3 regions of the Siminovitchia sp. FSL H7-0308 genome follow, and region 2 is predicted to be linked to each of the others. Evidence: riboswitches for the same ligand, from Rfam matches in the RefSeq annotation. Region 2 holds a riboswitch; each other region holds the start of a gene.
The links. A riboswitch is a leader RNA that binds a small molecule or an ion and turns the genes downstream of it on or off. The one in region 2 is predicted to bind cobalamin.
Positions count from the first base shown of each region.

Region 1: it holds a riboswitch for cobalamin, as region 2 does, so the genes downstream of both, MHB50_RS08655 (ribonucleoside-diphosphate reductase subunit alpha) here and MHB50_RS00425 (ABC transporter substrate-binding protein) in region 2, are expected to answer to the same signal.
Region 3: it holds a riboswitch for cobalamin, as region 2 does, so the genes downstream of both, MHB50_RS16775 (ABC transporter substrate-binding protein) here and MHB50_RS00425 (ABC transporter substrate-binding protein) in region 2, are expected to answer to the same signal.

Region 1 covers NZ_CP150282.1:1,811,574-1,816,273, reverse strand. The annotation lists gene MHB50_RS08665 (undecaprenyl-diphosphate phosphatase) at 1-634, opposite strand, end outside; partial or broken gene MHB50_RS08660 (ATP-binding cassette domain-containing protein) at 998-1,336, opposite strand; cobalamin riboswitch at 2,145-2,322, shown strand; gene MHB50_RS08655 (ribonucleoside-diphosphate reductase subunit alpha) at 2,458-4,700, shown strand, end outside.
Region 2 covers NZ_CP150282.1:85,288-89,987, forward strand. The annotation lists gene MHB50_RS00415 (hypothetical protein) at 273-422, shown strand; gene cls (cardiolipin synthase) at 901-2,103, opposite strand; cobalamin riboswitch at 2,212-2,420, shown strand; gene MHB50_RS00425 (ABC transporter substrate-binding protein) at 2,551-3,519, shown strand; gene MHB50_RS00430 (iron chelate uptake ABC transporter family permease subunit) at 3,482-4,543, shown strand.
Region 3 covers NZ_CP150282.1:3,542,345-3,547,044, forward strand. The annotation lists gene cbiB (adenosylcobinamide-phosphate synthase CbiB) at 1-138, opposite strand, end outside; gene MHB50_RS16770 (adenosylcobinamide amidohydrolase) at 135-1,607, opposite strand; gene MHB50_RS16775 (ABC transporter substrate-binding protein) at 1,712-2,680, opposite strand; cobalamin riboswitch at 2,812-2,994, opposite strand; gene MHB50_RS16780 (histidine phosphatase family protein) at 3,030-3,659, opposite strand; gene MHB50_RS16785 (GNAT family N-acetyltransferase) at 3,725-4,195, opposite strand; gene MHB50_RS16790 (L,D-transpeptidase) at 4,402-4,700, opposite strand, start outside.

The DNA.
Region 1 (4,700 bases), 1.7 Mb from region 2:
CGGAAATGCTTAGAATCGTTCCGCCCACACTGACCGGTATGTACAGTAAAAATGAAAAGCGCAGTGCTGTCTCAGGTCTCATGCCCATGCCCATCGCACCGACAATCGTCGCTCCTGAGCGGCTGATTCCCGGTATTAAAGCTACCACCTGTGCAAAGCCGACCACAATAGCGTCCTTGAGTGTCAGATCTCCATCCTGTTTTCTTCCTTTTAAATTTCGGATTAAAAACAACGCTACACCCGTTATAAGCAAGGTAACGGCAGTAATATGTACTCCTTTTAGCGTTTCCGAAATCATGTCATTGAACAGAACACCGATGACTCCGGCCGGAATCGTGGCGATTATTAAATAGACAATGAAGCGAAAATCATCCCTCGCCTCTTCGTTTCGATGCAATATGTAAGAAAAGCCGTTCGTCGCAAGACGAATAATATCGTTACGATATATAATTAAAACGGCAATCAAAGAACCTGCATTTACAAGCAATTCAAATGTCAACTTTTTTGTGGAAATTCCTAAAAAGTGCTGGGCAAGCACCAAATGCCCGCTGGATGAAATCGGGATTGGCTCGGTAATTCCCTGAATCAACCCCAGCACGATATATTTAATAGTTTCCATTATATTTATTTCCATCACATCTCACCATCCCCGATTTACTAGAATACCTTTTTTACGTTTGCTTTTCAATTATATTTGGCAAATAAAATGAAAAACAGTAATGTTGTTAAATTGCCATTTTACTCAAGACCATAAGCCGCTGTTTAAGGAGAGAAGTCAAACGCGGGATACTTCCAAAGCAACTTTATCCCGCATATAAGGTGCCGTAAGACTCTCACTTCAAGACTTGATGAGTTGATACAAAAGGTTTAAGTGGGAGAAAACGGCACCTAAATGCCCGATTGGTTCAACTAACATTCAGTAGGAGCTTGATGAGTAAATTCTCCCTCAAACATCTTGGGAAAACGATTGGTTCAACTAACATTCAGTAGGAGCCCTACTGATGGACAAAGGCAGCAAGATATTTTCTTTGACAGTTAACGTATCCAGCAAATTATATTCCTGGTAAATGAAGCCGAGGTGATGCTTGCGGAATTCGGCAAGTTGCTTTTCCTTCATGCCGACGATGTCTTTTCCATCAATTTTGATCGTCCCCTCACTCACTTTGTCAATGGAAGAAAGGGCGTTAAGCAATGTCGTTTTTCCCGAGCCTTACGCGCCCAAGATACTGACAAAATCTCCTTTTTCCACTTGAATATCTATTCCTTTTAAAACTTCCTGCCTGTTAAATTTATTTCCGTAACTTTTATAAATTTTTTGCGCTTCAAGAATACTCAATTATGTTCAATCCTTTACTTGATATATTGATCATAAAAGGATTGGATATCTTTTTCCTTCGATTCGACGAACAAATGATAAAAGCATGTGACAAACATGTCACATGCGTGTGGCGTGTCAGATTCTCAAATTCGTTAGAGGAATGTCGTTCCTGTTCCCGGCTATGATTGTTGTTACTATAATGATCACGAGCAAAAATTCGAACCCTGTCTTTTCGGCAACCGCTGGTTTTCCCCATCAATCTTAATAAACTAAAAATATTGGTAAAAGAAATTCATTTTTTCACCACCGTATCGGAATAAGTCGGAGTGTGATCCAAATGTTTTTGCGGCCGACCCATTCGTTTTTAGCATTGTTGTATACATAAAAAAACGCTATAACAAATAGCATCAGGTAACCATTGAGTTACAGGCTCTTTCTCTCGGTAAGCTTGATGAATTCGATCACTTTATATGTTTAAGCTTGGGGCATATGCTTCGGTTTTTCTTCATATTTCAATGGCTGTCTTGGGAAAATACCCTTAACAACGCCGCGCTCAAGGAGAAACGCGTCTTGTGTTTTCCTCCGTTAGGAAGGGCAGATATTTCCCAAAAGCGGCCAGATGTTTAAAGGCGTGTTTGTTTGTGGTACGATTGTTTGTGTTCTCGCCGACTTGATCACATACAGTTTGTCTCCGTTTTTCATGTTTGAATGTTGCATTTCGTTTATTCAACCGGAAAACGATATTTTGCTTGTCAATTGGTTTTGGCCATGTTATATTTTAGTAGATACAATATTTAGGTGTAGAAATTAAATAAAACACAATATATAGTGACACAACAAAGAAGGCGCCCAAAAGGGCTTAAAAGGGAATCCGGTGAAAAGCCGGAACTGTCCCCGCAACTGTAAATGCGTACGAACGGCAATACCACTGTTTTTTAAACGGGAAGGTGACCAAGTAGGACGATGCATAAGTCAGGAGACCTGCCTTTTTTGTCACAGTTTCAATTCTTCGGGGATTGAGAAGATGAAACGATAGTGGAAACCGTCATTTTTCGTGCGCTTTTTTCTCCTATCGTTTGATCCGCTCTCTTCCCGGAGCGGGTTTTTCTATTTTTAAAAAATGAAGAAAAGGTGAGAAAATGACAACCATTATTGCTGAAAAAGAATCTCAAAAGCAGCCATTTGATCGAAAGAGATTATCGCGTTTTATAGAAAGGGTCGCGGACTTAAACTGTCCCGCATACATCGATAAGGTTGTCCGGGTGATAGAATCTAAAAATGAATATCATAAAGATCATATAACGGGCCTTCTCATTCAAGCCGCTTTGGAAAATACGGATGAAGCCAACCCGGATTGGACATACACTGCCGCAAAAATCTACCTCGCAAACTTGTACAAACAGGCCAGTATCAACCGCTCCTATGACAAAAAACAAAAATACGGGGATTTCTATCAATTAATCAAGCAATTAACTGATTTCGGAATTTACTCGACTCGTTTACTTGAAAAATACAGTGAAAAAGAGATTCGGGAGCTGGAACAAATCATTGATCCGGAGCGTGACTTGTTATTTGATTACATAGGACTTCATACATTGGCGACGCGTTACCTGGCAACGGATCATGAAAAAAATGTTTATGAATTGCCGCAAGAACGCTGGATGATCATCGCCATGCATTTAATGCAGGATGAGGCAAAGGAAAAAAGAAAAGAGTGGATTCAGGAAAGTTATTGGGCGTTGTCGAACTTGTACATGACAGTCGCCACTCCTACTCTTGCCAATGCCGGACTTGCGCATGGCCAACTTTCGAGCTGCTTCATCGACACGGTGGAAGATTCGCTGATCGGCATTTACAACAGCAACACAGATGTTGCCAGGCTTTCCAAAGACGGCGGAGGCATCGGGGTCTATATGGGGAAAGTCAGAAGCCGTGGAAGCTCCATAAAAGGATTCAAACACGCGTCATCCGGGGTTCTTCCCTGGATTAAACAGTTGAACAATACAGCAGTTAGTGTTGATCAGCTCGGAAGGAGAAAAGGCGCTGTTGCTGTTTATCTTGATGTGTGGCATGCGGATATTCTTTCTTTTCTCGATTTAAAACTGAACAATGGCGACGACCGTCAGCGGGCGCATGATATTTTTACGGGTGTATGTATTCCCGATCTCTTTATGGAGCAAGTGGAACGACGCGGTGACTGGTATTTGTTTGACCCGCATGAAGTGAGACAAGTCATGGGCTTTTCGCTGGAAGACTTTTATGACGAAGAAAAAGGCGCGGGCACTTTCAGAGAAAAATATGAAGCATGTATTCAAAACGAGACTTTGACTAAAACGCGGGTTCCGGCAATTCAAATCATGATTAGAATCATGAAATCCCAGTTGGAAACAGGAACACCGTTCATGTTTTACAGGGATGAAGTGAATCGCATGAATCCGAACAAGCATGCGGGAATGATTTATTCAAGTAATTTATGTACCGAAATTATGCAAAACATGTCCCCCACTGTGCAATTTGATGAAACAATAGATGGAGACACGATCATTACTTATAAAAAACCTGGTGATTTTGTCGTTTGCAATCTTTCATCCATTAATTTGGCCAAAGCGGTTCAAAAAATAGATGGCCCGCACGATGTACTGGAACGATTGATCCCCATCCAAATCCGAATGTTGGATAATGTCATTGATTTAAACACCATTGACGTTAAACAGGCTGTCATCACCAATCAAAAATATCGGGCTATCGGACTGGGAACATTTGGCTGGCATCATTTATTGGCCTTAAACGGCATTGAGTGGGAATCAAAAACGGCCGTGGAGCTTGCAGACCAATTATATGAAAAAATCGCCTTGCTGGCCATTCGCGCGAGTGTCGAGCTGGCAAAAGAAAAAGGGCCCTACCCTCTGTTCCAAGGCAGTGATTGGGAAACAGGAACTTATTTTCAGAAACGGGGCTATCTGGCCGGTGACAGATCAGACGAGTGGAAAGAGGTCATGGAAGCAGTTCAAACCGCCGGGATAAGAAACGGGTATTTAATGGCAGTTGCACCCAACTCCAGCACATCCGTTATTGCAGGCTCAACAGCCAGCATCGATCCCATTTTCAAGCCTTTTTACTTTGAAGAAAAAAAGGATTACAAATTGCCTGTTGTGGCACCAGATTTAACCCATCATACGTACAACATATACCGAAAATCCGCTTACATCGTAGACCAGCGGTGGTCCATTCAGCAAAATGCCGCACGGCAACGGCATATCGACCAGTCTATTTCATTTAATTTGTATGTTCCGAACAATATCAAGGCGCAAATCATGCTAGACCTGCATTTGCAAGCTTGGGATTCGGGGCTCAAAACGACTTATTATGTCCGTTCAACGGC
Region 2 (4,700 bases):
TCTATCCAGTGGGGAGATGCGATTCAGCGGAACAAGGCTTTTCCCCTCGAGCGCTGATCATCCACGGAACACCTGAATGTAAGTGAGCAAGAGACAGTAGAAGACAAATTTCAGAAAATCCGTATCTTCCACTCTTCATTCGCTTGTCATCTTTTTTTTGAAAATGAGCCATTTGGCGCACTTCCGAAACGGCTAGGCCTCCATCAACAACCAAGCAACCAATGAGTCGTAAAAACACAGATAAAAAACCTCTCCGGAAGATCAGGGGGAGGATGATTCTTCCGATAGATGACCAAGACCAAACAGGCTGTTCAGGTTCGGGTAGCGCTGGCGAACAAGGGAATTGCCGGATCAATCAAGGAAACTTGCTGCTGGATGCCATTTGCGCCCTAGAGGACACCCAGGAGATTTCCGTTTACTGAACGAAAGGGTGAAAAGCTGGAAGGAATGACCGATACAGTCCATGGGTTTATTGTTCTATTTGGCAAGTGAAAAAATGTATGAACTGGCAATGTAACATCCATGCGACTTGCCAACAGTCTTGCGAATGCAATAAAGATTTTCGATAACAGAAGGTCGGTCAAAAGCAATAAGTGAGCATGATGACGAACCGGTCGCTTCCAGCTTTCGTTAAAACCGGGTCTCCAAAGCTTTCGATCCAAATAGGTATCCAAGACCGAGAAAAGAAGAAAAGCATAAGTGTGAACCAATCCATGAACCAGAGCATCAGCTGTATTTATTTGGCATACCACTAGAAATCTATAAGCGTGGTTAGTGAGTGTGGTTTTTAAAGATGATAAAGCACCAACAGCTCTGCCCATGTTTTCTGGTACACATTGTGGAGCGGAAATGCATCTTGGGCACTATAAAGGGCTGGCCCTGGAAAAAACAGTTTATGCGCTATAACAACCCTTTTATCAAACCTCCAATCCATTCTATTATCCGGAAACGGATGTTCACCGCTTGAAGGTCGCGGTGACTTAATTGTGTCGATTGCATGATGTCTTCGGCAATTATTTTTTTGACATGGGCAATAAATTCATGGTCGTATATAAAGCAATTGATTTCCTTATTTAACAATAAGCTTCGATAGTCGAAATTGGCTGTGCCGATGTCACAAACAGCATCATCAAACAAGAGAACTTTCGCATGGAAAAATCCTTCTTTGTATTGATATACGGTGCCTCCTTTGGCCAGTATCTTCCGCAGGTAGGGAAATGATGCTTCTTTGACGATGGGATGGTCGGACATTCTTGGTACAAGAATCGTCACTTTTACATTGTTTTCCAAAGCTTTTTCAAGAGAAGCCATGACTTTTTTCGGTGGAATGAAGTAAGGGGTGCCAATGAAAATGCTGTTAGTAGCCTTTTCAATATGGCGGATGATTTCCTCTTCTGCACCAACCCCTTCTGTTGGGAAAAAGCGATGGGTAATAGGCCCTTCAGCGAGCGAAGGGAATAAAGCTTGTTCATCGAAATCTGTTACCCCCGTCGCTCGTTTCCAATCCCGCAAAAAAACGCTCTGTAAATCGGCTGTCCCCGTTCCTTCAATGCGCAAGTGATAGTCCCGCCAAGGAGAAAGAAGTGAATCAAGGTCAATGTACTCTTCTCCAATATTATAGCCCCCCACATAACCGATCTTTCCATCAATCACAGTGATTTTCCGGTGGTTGCGGCGTTGGAGGGTAAAAAAGAGAAACGGCAGGCGAGGGGTGTTGCAATAATGCACTTCGACCCCGTTCCTCCGGGCTTTTTGGATGAGTTGTTTGGACACCGTTCTTGATCCAAACCAATCGAGCAGCAGCCGGACTTTGACACCACTTTTTGCACGGTCCATCAAAATGTCGAAAAACAGCTTGCCAAACGAGTCGTTTCTTACTATGTAAAATAATACGTGAATGCTTGATCGGGCGTTATAGAGGTCATCAAAATACTGGATAAACAAGTCAGTTCCCCGGACAAGCAGTGTGATGTCGCTTTTTCTCAAGGGGGATTGCGGCGGTTTGCCTCTTTTTCGGGCAATAAAGCGGCCGATATAATAGTCGGTCATGCAAAATGAGACTAAAATGATAACAATTGCTGTAAAGCAGGCAAGCCACTTCAATGAGAACCCCCCTCCTGTCCATGAATATATGCCCGTTTAGTATTCCCATTTTGGAAAAGGAAAAAGCTGTGAAACGAAAGTTTTTCATGTATAATATCTGTATAACTCCATATGTTTAGGCAATCGGTGGCTTTTTGTTGAAAATCTGTTTCGGAACATTCAGTAAAAAGCTGAAAAGGGAAGTTGGTGCAAATCCAACGCGGTCCCGCCACTGTAAAATGGGAGCGTCCTGAGATAACCCACTGTGTTTTGGTACGGGAAGGGGCAGGAAGCGATGATCATAAGCCAGGAGACCTGCCGATTTCACCTCTACAAGTCAACCTGCGAGGATGGGGAGATGAAGCTCGGATAAATAAAGTATGATTTTATCTGGCACTGGTTGTGTTTTCCTGAACATCTCTGCATGGAGGTGTTTTTTATTTTTAAAAAGAAATGGGGATGGATTTGGTGAAAAGAATACATATGTTATTAGCCGCGCTTTTCCTTGTGGCCGGGCTGTTGGCTGGCTGCGGAAGCAAAGATGAACCAAAGAATGAAAGCGTGGAACCTAAGACGACGGATGAAGCCAAGGAAACGGGTTTTCCGATAACGATTAAAGATGGAGTGGACAAAGAAGTCACGATTGAAAAGAAACCGGAAAGAATCGTTTCGCTGATTCCGAGCAATACGGAAATTGTGTATGCAATCGGTGCAGGCAATGAAGTGGTGGGTGTTAATGAGAACGACGATTATCCTGAGGAAGCGGCGAAAAAAGAAAAGGTTGCCGGAATGGAGTTAAATGTGGAAAAAATCATTTCTCTCGAACCGGATCTTGTTCTTGCCCATGGATCAGGAATGGACGTATGGGAAGGCGGATTAAAGCAGCTTGAGGAAAGCGGTGTGACAGTTCTTGTTGTACATAACGCGCAGAGCTTTAGTGATACGTATGAAACGATTGAGATGATTGGGAAAGCCACGGGACATGAAAAAGAAGCAGAAGAAGTCGTACAAGAAATGAAATCCAAACTGGAAGAAATCAAGGAAAAAGCAGAGAAGATTCAAGAAGAAGAGAAGAAGTCGGTTTTTGTCGAGCTCTCCCCTCCTCCCGAAATGTATGCAGCCGGGAAAAACACCTTTATGGATGAAATGCTGGCTATTATTAACGCGAAAAACGCTGTGGAAGAAGAAGGGTGGCCAAAAATGAATGAAGAGGCCATTATTGCGATGAATCCCGATGTGATCATCGTCAATTATAGTTATGTGGAAAATGCTACCGATGCAGTAATGGCACGCACTGGCTGGCAAGATATGAACGCGGTAAAGGAAGAACGGGTCATTGCGGTCAACGAAGATTTGGTGAGCCGATCCGGCCCACGTTTGGCTGAAGGAGTAGAGGAGCTTGCAAAGGCTGTTTATCCGGATGTTTTCAAAGAATAATCCTTTTTTTCCCTATATCATTGCGATCGGGCTGTTGATTGCCGTAATGCTTGTCAGTATCTCGACGGGTTCCGTAAAGGTGCCCATACTGGATGTTGCACGCATTATTGGCAGTGAAGCTTTTTACCTTCCGATCGAATTTCCCTCTGATCCCATGTATACGAATATTGTCATGAATATTCGTTTGCCCCGCGTCGTGCTTGCCGGACTGGTGGGAGCGGCTTTGGCGATTGCCGGAGCTGCTTTTCAAGGGCTGTTGCGCAATCCACTGGCGGACCCTTATACGCTCGGTGTTTCATCGGGCGCTTCAGTTGGCGCGGTCATTACACTTTTTTATCAATTGTCCCTGCCTTTGGTTGGAATGTATACACTGCCGCTATTAAGCATTGTTTGCGCATTTATTACCGTCATTTTGGTACTTTCTTTTGCGCGCAGCATTGACAGAACGATGAAAGTGGAAACGATCATATTGACGGGGATTATTTTTAGCTCTTTCCTTGGCGCCTTTATCTCGTTGATGATTGCTTTATCCGGAGAGGAGCTGCGCCAAATCATCGGCTGGCTTTTGGGAAGCGTCTCGATGAGGGGCTGGAGCTTTGTGAAAATTATTTTGCCGTTTTTACTGGTCGGCAGCCTTATTCTTTTTTGGAACGCGCGTGAACTGAATGCGATCGCTTTTGGAGAAGAACGGGCCAAACATCTTGGCGTCAACGTAGGCCCAAGAAAGGTGGCCGTCTTGGCGTCCAGCTCTGTCCTGACAGGGGCGGCTGTCGCAGTGTCGGGAACGATCGGTTTTGTGGGTCTTGTCATTCCCCATCTGGTGAGAATTGTCTGGGGGCCGGACCATAAACACTTGCTTCCGCTTTCTGTTTTGGCGGGAGCGTCTTTCCTCATCTTGGCAGATCTTGTGGCTAGAACGATCATCGATCCTGCCGAGCTTCCGATCGGAGTGATTACCGCATTGATCGGGGCCCCGGTGTTTGCCGTCATTTTAATACGAAGAAAATTAGGGAAAAGAAGCTGAAGGCTGTCCGGTTTGGGCAGCCTTCCTTTATTGTGTAAAGGAAAACCATAGGATGGGCGTGTGGTTCCGAATAGTTTATTGCGAGGGTTAAAAAAAGCTTCGCTTTTACAGGTAGAAGCAAAGAGAAAAAATAAAAAGGATAGGGCATTTTGGGGTT
Region 3 (4,700 bases), 1.1 Mb from region 2:
CGATCCCCGATTCCAGCGGCGGTCTAAGAAAGAAATCATTTTCCCTATCCATTTAACAGGATGAGGCCAATCGGGCGGGTCCCCAATGGCCAAATCAAGCAAAAACGCGAGGGCAAGGGCTGTTACATGGGCGTTCAACGAAGGCCGTTCCTTTGTAAATGATTATGCAACGCTTCTTTTGTACATAGAAAGACACCTTTGCCGACCAGCCGGCCAAGTAGCGTGATCGAACCGCCAAAAGGAAGAAACGGCCCTTCCTGCGTTGCCGCAATTAATATACTATCTGTCGATGTTCCAGTCGCAAGGGTGCCTGTCGAAGAATCGACGACTTGACATTCATGCAGCGCTTTTACCTTTGCTTCGGTTGCCGTCATAATGCTTTGTATAAAAGCTTCCTCCGTTAACTTACCGTTTACGAATACCCATGTGTTAATGGTTCCGGGGGACACGAGAACCCGGTGTCTTTCACCCAATGATGCATCGACGGCATTCCCGGCACCCGCGGTCACGACAACAAGCACAGACAAACCAGCTTCTTCAAACACCTGGTGGGAAACATCGTGCAGATTCACCGCCGTCATCATCCCGACTGTTTCATTCGGGTCATATCCATGATCTTTTAAATAAAGGATCATCTCTTCCTTAAAGTTGTCGCATTGATAGTTTTTGTCCACATGCCGGTTGACAAAAGAGCGGTGCCAGCCCACGCCTGATCCGGTAACACCCGATGACATCGTCCGCAGCGGGACCGGTGATTCAAATGTAATGGTCTCATTCGATACTTTCAGCATGCTTTCTTTCAGCAATAATGGATTCTGCCCACTTGGCCATTGATGCGGAACGAGCATCATTTGTGGTTTCGGCACTTTTGGGTGCGGATATTTTTCAATGTCCGCTTTATAAATACACTGAATTCTTTCTTCTTTTAACACCTCAGCAGGCGCATCGCATATTTGCTTTTTTCCTTCATGCAAAAGCAGCAAGCGGTCACAGTACAGACCAGCCAAGTTCAAATCGTGAAACACGGAAACGACTGTGAGATTCTCTTCTTTTGTCCACTTTTTCAATAGATCGAGCAGTTCTTTTTGGTAGGCCAAATCCAAGTGATTCGTCGGCTCATCTAAAAGAAGAATTTTCGGCTTTTGTGCCAACGCCTGTGCCAAAAAGACGCGCTGTCTTTCCCCGCCCGAGAGCTCTTCCAACGGACTTTCGGCATATTGGAGAATGCCTGTCTGCTCCATCACTTCGTGAATGATCTTTTCATCTGCCTCATCAAAAGAATGAAACAAGCTTTTTTGATGGGCATACCTCCCTAAAGAAACGGTTTCTTTCACTGTGTAATTAAAAGCCAAAGATGACATTTGCGGGAGGACAGCCGTTAACCGGGCAAATTCTTTCGAGGAAAAAGATGAGATGGGACGGCCGGCCAGCCTCATTTCACCCGACTGAAGCGGCATCGTGTTGCTCATCATCTTTAAAAGCGTTGTTTTTCCGCTCCCGTTTGGACCGATGATGCCGAAAAACTCCCCTTTTTGTACTTGAAAAGATATATCTTGAACGACAGGCTTACGCCAATAGCCACCCGAAGCTTGAATAACTTCAATCATGGGAATCTCTTCTTTCATGCTTAATATGGTAATGAATCGTGCCTCGTAAGGATGTTTCCTTCTAAAAAATGGCGTTCGGCGAGAATCCCCGCCCTATCCGCCAATTATTGAAATGCATCGGGATACACTGCTTTTGCCAGTTCTTCAACCCCTTCCGCCAGACGGGGACCGGGACGATTGATGAGATCGGAGTGCACATCAAAAACCTGTTTTTCCTTAATGGCCGTAATATCAGTCCAGCCTTCACGCTTTAACACTTGTTCCACCGGATTATCCACATAGTTGCTATATGTAGTAATGATGACATCCGGATTCATCTTGATAACAGCTTCATCATTTACCTTCTGCCAGCCGTCAATTTCTTTAGAGGCGTTTTCTGCATGAATAATCGTGAGGAGTGTATCCATAAACGTATTGTTACCTGCTGTATAGATTTCCGGTTCGGGAGATATTTCCATAAAAACCTTTTTCTTGTCTTCTTCTTTTATCCCCTTAACCTTAGCTTCAACATCGGCGATTTTTTTCCGCATATCCTCTATGACCTTTTCCGCTTCATCCACTGTATTTGTCGCTTTTCCGATTAACTCAATCGACTTATACACATCATCCAAACTTTCCGAGCTGTTGACAACAAGCACCGGAATGTCTGCCGCTTTTAATTGCTCTACAGCTTTTTGATCATTGGAAGGGTCAACCAGCACAAGCTGGGGGTCCAAGGAGAGGATTTTTTCTATGTTCAACTCAAGGCCGCCGATTTTTTCCTTCTGGGCCGCTTCTTCTGGATAATTGTCATGGTCGGATACGCCGACAATTTTATCACCCAATCCAAGGGCAAACGCAATTTCAGTGTTGCTTGGGAGGGCGGATACAATTCTTTCGGGTTCCTTTTCAATCGTTATCTCTTCCCCGTTACCGTCCGTTAATGTGACTGGAAAAGCCGCCTGTTCCGATTGTTTCGTTTGTTGTTCGGATGGTTGATCTGTTTTTCCACTTTTTTCAGCAGCCTGATTACAACCGGTCAACAGGCTGAACAGCATGAAAATGGATAGTAATAAAATGTGGAATTTTTTCAATGTTTCTCCCCCTGTAAATTGATTTTTTTCTCAATAAAAAAACATCTCTTCGCAAGAGATGTGTGCAGTTTGGAACAGCCATCCAATATTAGATGGCGATTCCACCAGTACACCTCCCTATCCTCGTAGGTTCATGGCGTGAAGAATCAGGCAGGTCTCCTGGCTTATGGTCATCGTGATCGCTGTTCCTTCCCATGCAATGAAACACAGTGGATACTCAGCTCACTCCCATTCACAGTGGCGGGACCGCGTTGGATTTTCACCAACTTCCCTATTAAGTCTTTTCATAAGACACCCCATTCTTTCCATATGAAATTGTCAACTTGACTTTAGTATACATGATCGTCTCTTATTGTACAGTTGGATTTTTCAATGAAAGATGGCTCAAATCCCCTTCCGAGAGAATTTCAATTTGGCTGCCGGCTCTTTTTAAAGCCGTTACACTCGTTCCTTCGATATAAGGAGTTTTCCAAAGCTGGTCCATGTCAAGCTGGCGGAAAATAAGCTGCACCATTTTCACGACAACACCATGGGTAATGATACAAACATGGCCAGATTCATAGGTGGATAGCAATTCCTTGACTAACGCCTCGACTCTATCTTTTACTTCGTAAAAGTTTTCCCCAGACGTATGAACATATTTACTTGGCTGATGCCAGTAATGATGATATTGCTCAGGGTAAAGCTCCTTAATTTCTTCCATTGTCTTTCCTTCCAGATCTCCAAGATCCATCTCTATCAGTCGCCCATCAACGGTATAAGAAGAAAAGCTTTCTCCATGAATCAACTCCAGCGTCCTCACGGCACGCTTGCTCGGACTCGTGTAAACCGCTTGCCAATCTATCTCTTTGAACTTTTCTCCAAGCAGTCGCGCATCTTCCACTCCTTTTTCAGTTAAACCGGAATCCCTCCGGCCTTGAACTTTTCCCGCAACATTCCATTCTGTCTGCGCATGTCTTATAAAATATAAATACAGCATAAGTACCCTCTTTCTATACGGTGATTCGTTTTCATTTTTCGTATCATACTGAAATGTAATGATAGTTATAGCGCCTTAACAAACAACACTCTATCTTGTTCCACACCATCATAATCACTATGTACATCAATGCCATCCACCTGTTTATCTCCTTTTTCAATGACAAAACCCATTTTCGTATGGTAAGCGATAGAGCTTTGATTCACTGGAGATGTGACACAGCGAACTGTTTTAACCGCTTTTTTCTTTACATGATCAAAGAAGGTTTGATAAAGTTTGCGCCCGATACCGTGTTGGCGGTAATGGGGATGTATGCCAACAAAATGGATATAGGCCTCTTTCTTGCGTGATTGCGATAAAAATCCAATCAGAAACCCGATTATTTCCCCCTTTTCTTCAATGATATAACTAGTGTCTTGAAAATGATCAAAGAATAGTTTGGGCAGCATATCCGTCATCGTACGACCATTCCACCACTCATTTAACACAGAAATAATGATCTTGTAATCTGAAGATTTCACGTTTCTTATATTCATTATCCTGCTCCTCTTTTTTAGGTATAAAAACAGCCCTATCCAAAGGGACAAAGCTTCGCAACTTTTTTGAAACAGACAATTTTATTGTAAATGACTCCAATACCGCATCTTACTTTTAAAACGGCATTTCGAGTAGTCTCTTTTTAAGAATAGCCCACTCCTTGCAAAAAGAAAATATCCTGTAGCAAAAAAAAAGAATCCGGCCCCTACCTATGAATCACGACCCGCGTCCCAATCGGAATTCGGCGGGCAAGATCCAGCACATCACGATTATGCATTCTAATACAGCCATGTGAAACGTTTTTGCCAATGGAAGAAGGGTTATTTGTCCCATGAATTCCGTAGTGGGGCTTTGATAACCCGATCCACATAACACCAAACGGACCTCCGGGATTCCGCTGTTTGTTGATGACCGCAAAGTTTCCGTATGGTGTTGGCGTTAACATCTTGCCGACAGCAATCGGGTACGTCTTTATCAACTTGTTTCCGTCAAAAAGCTTGAGCT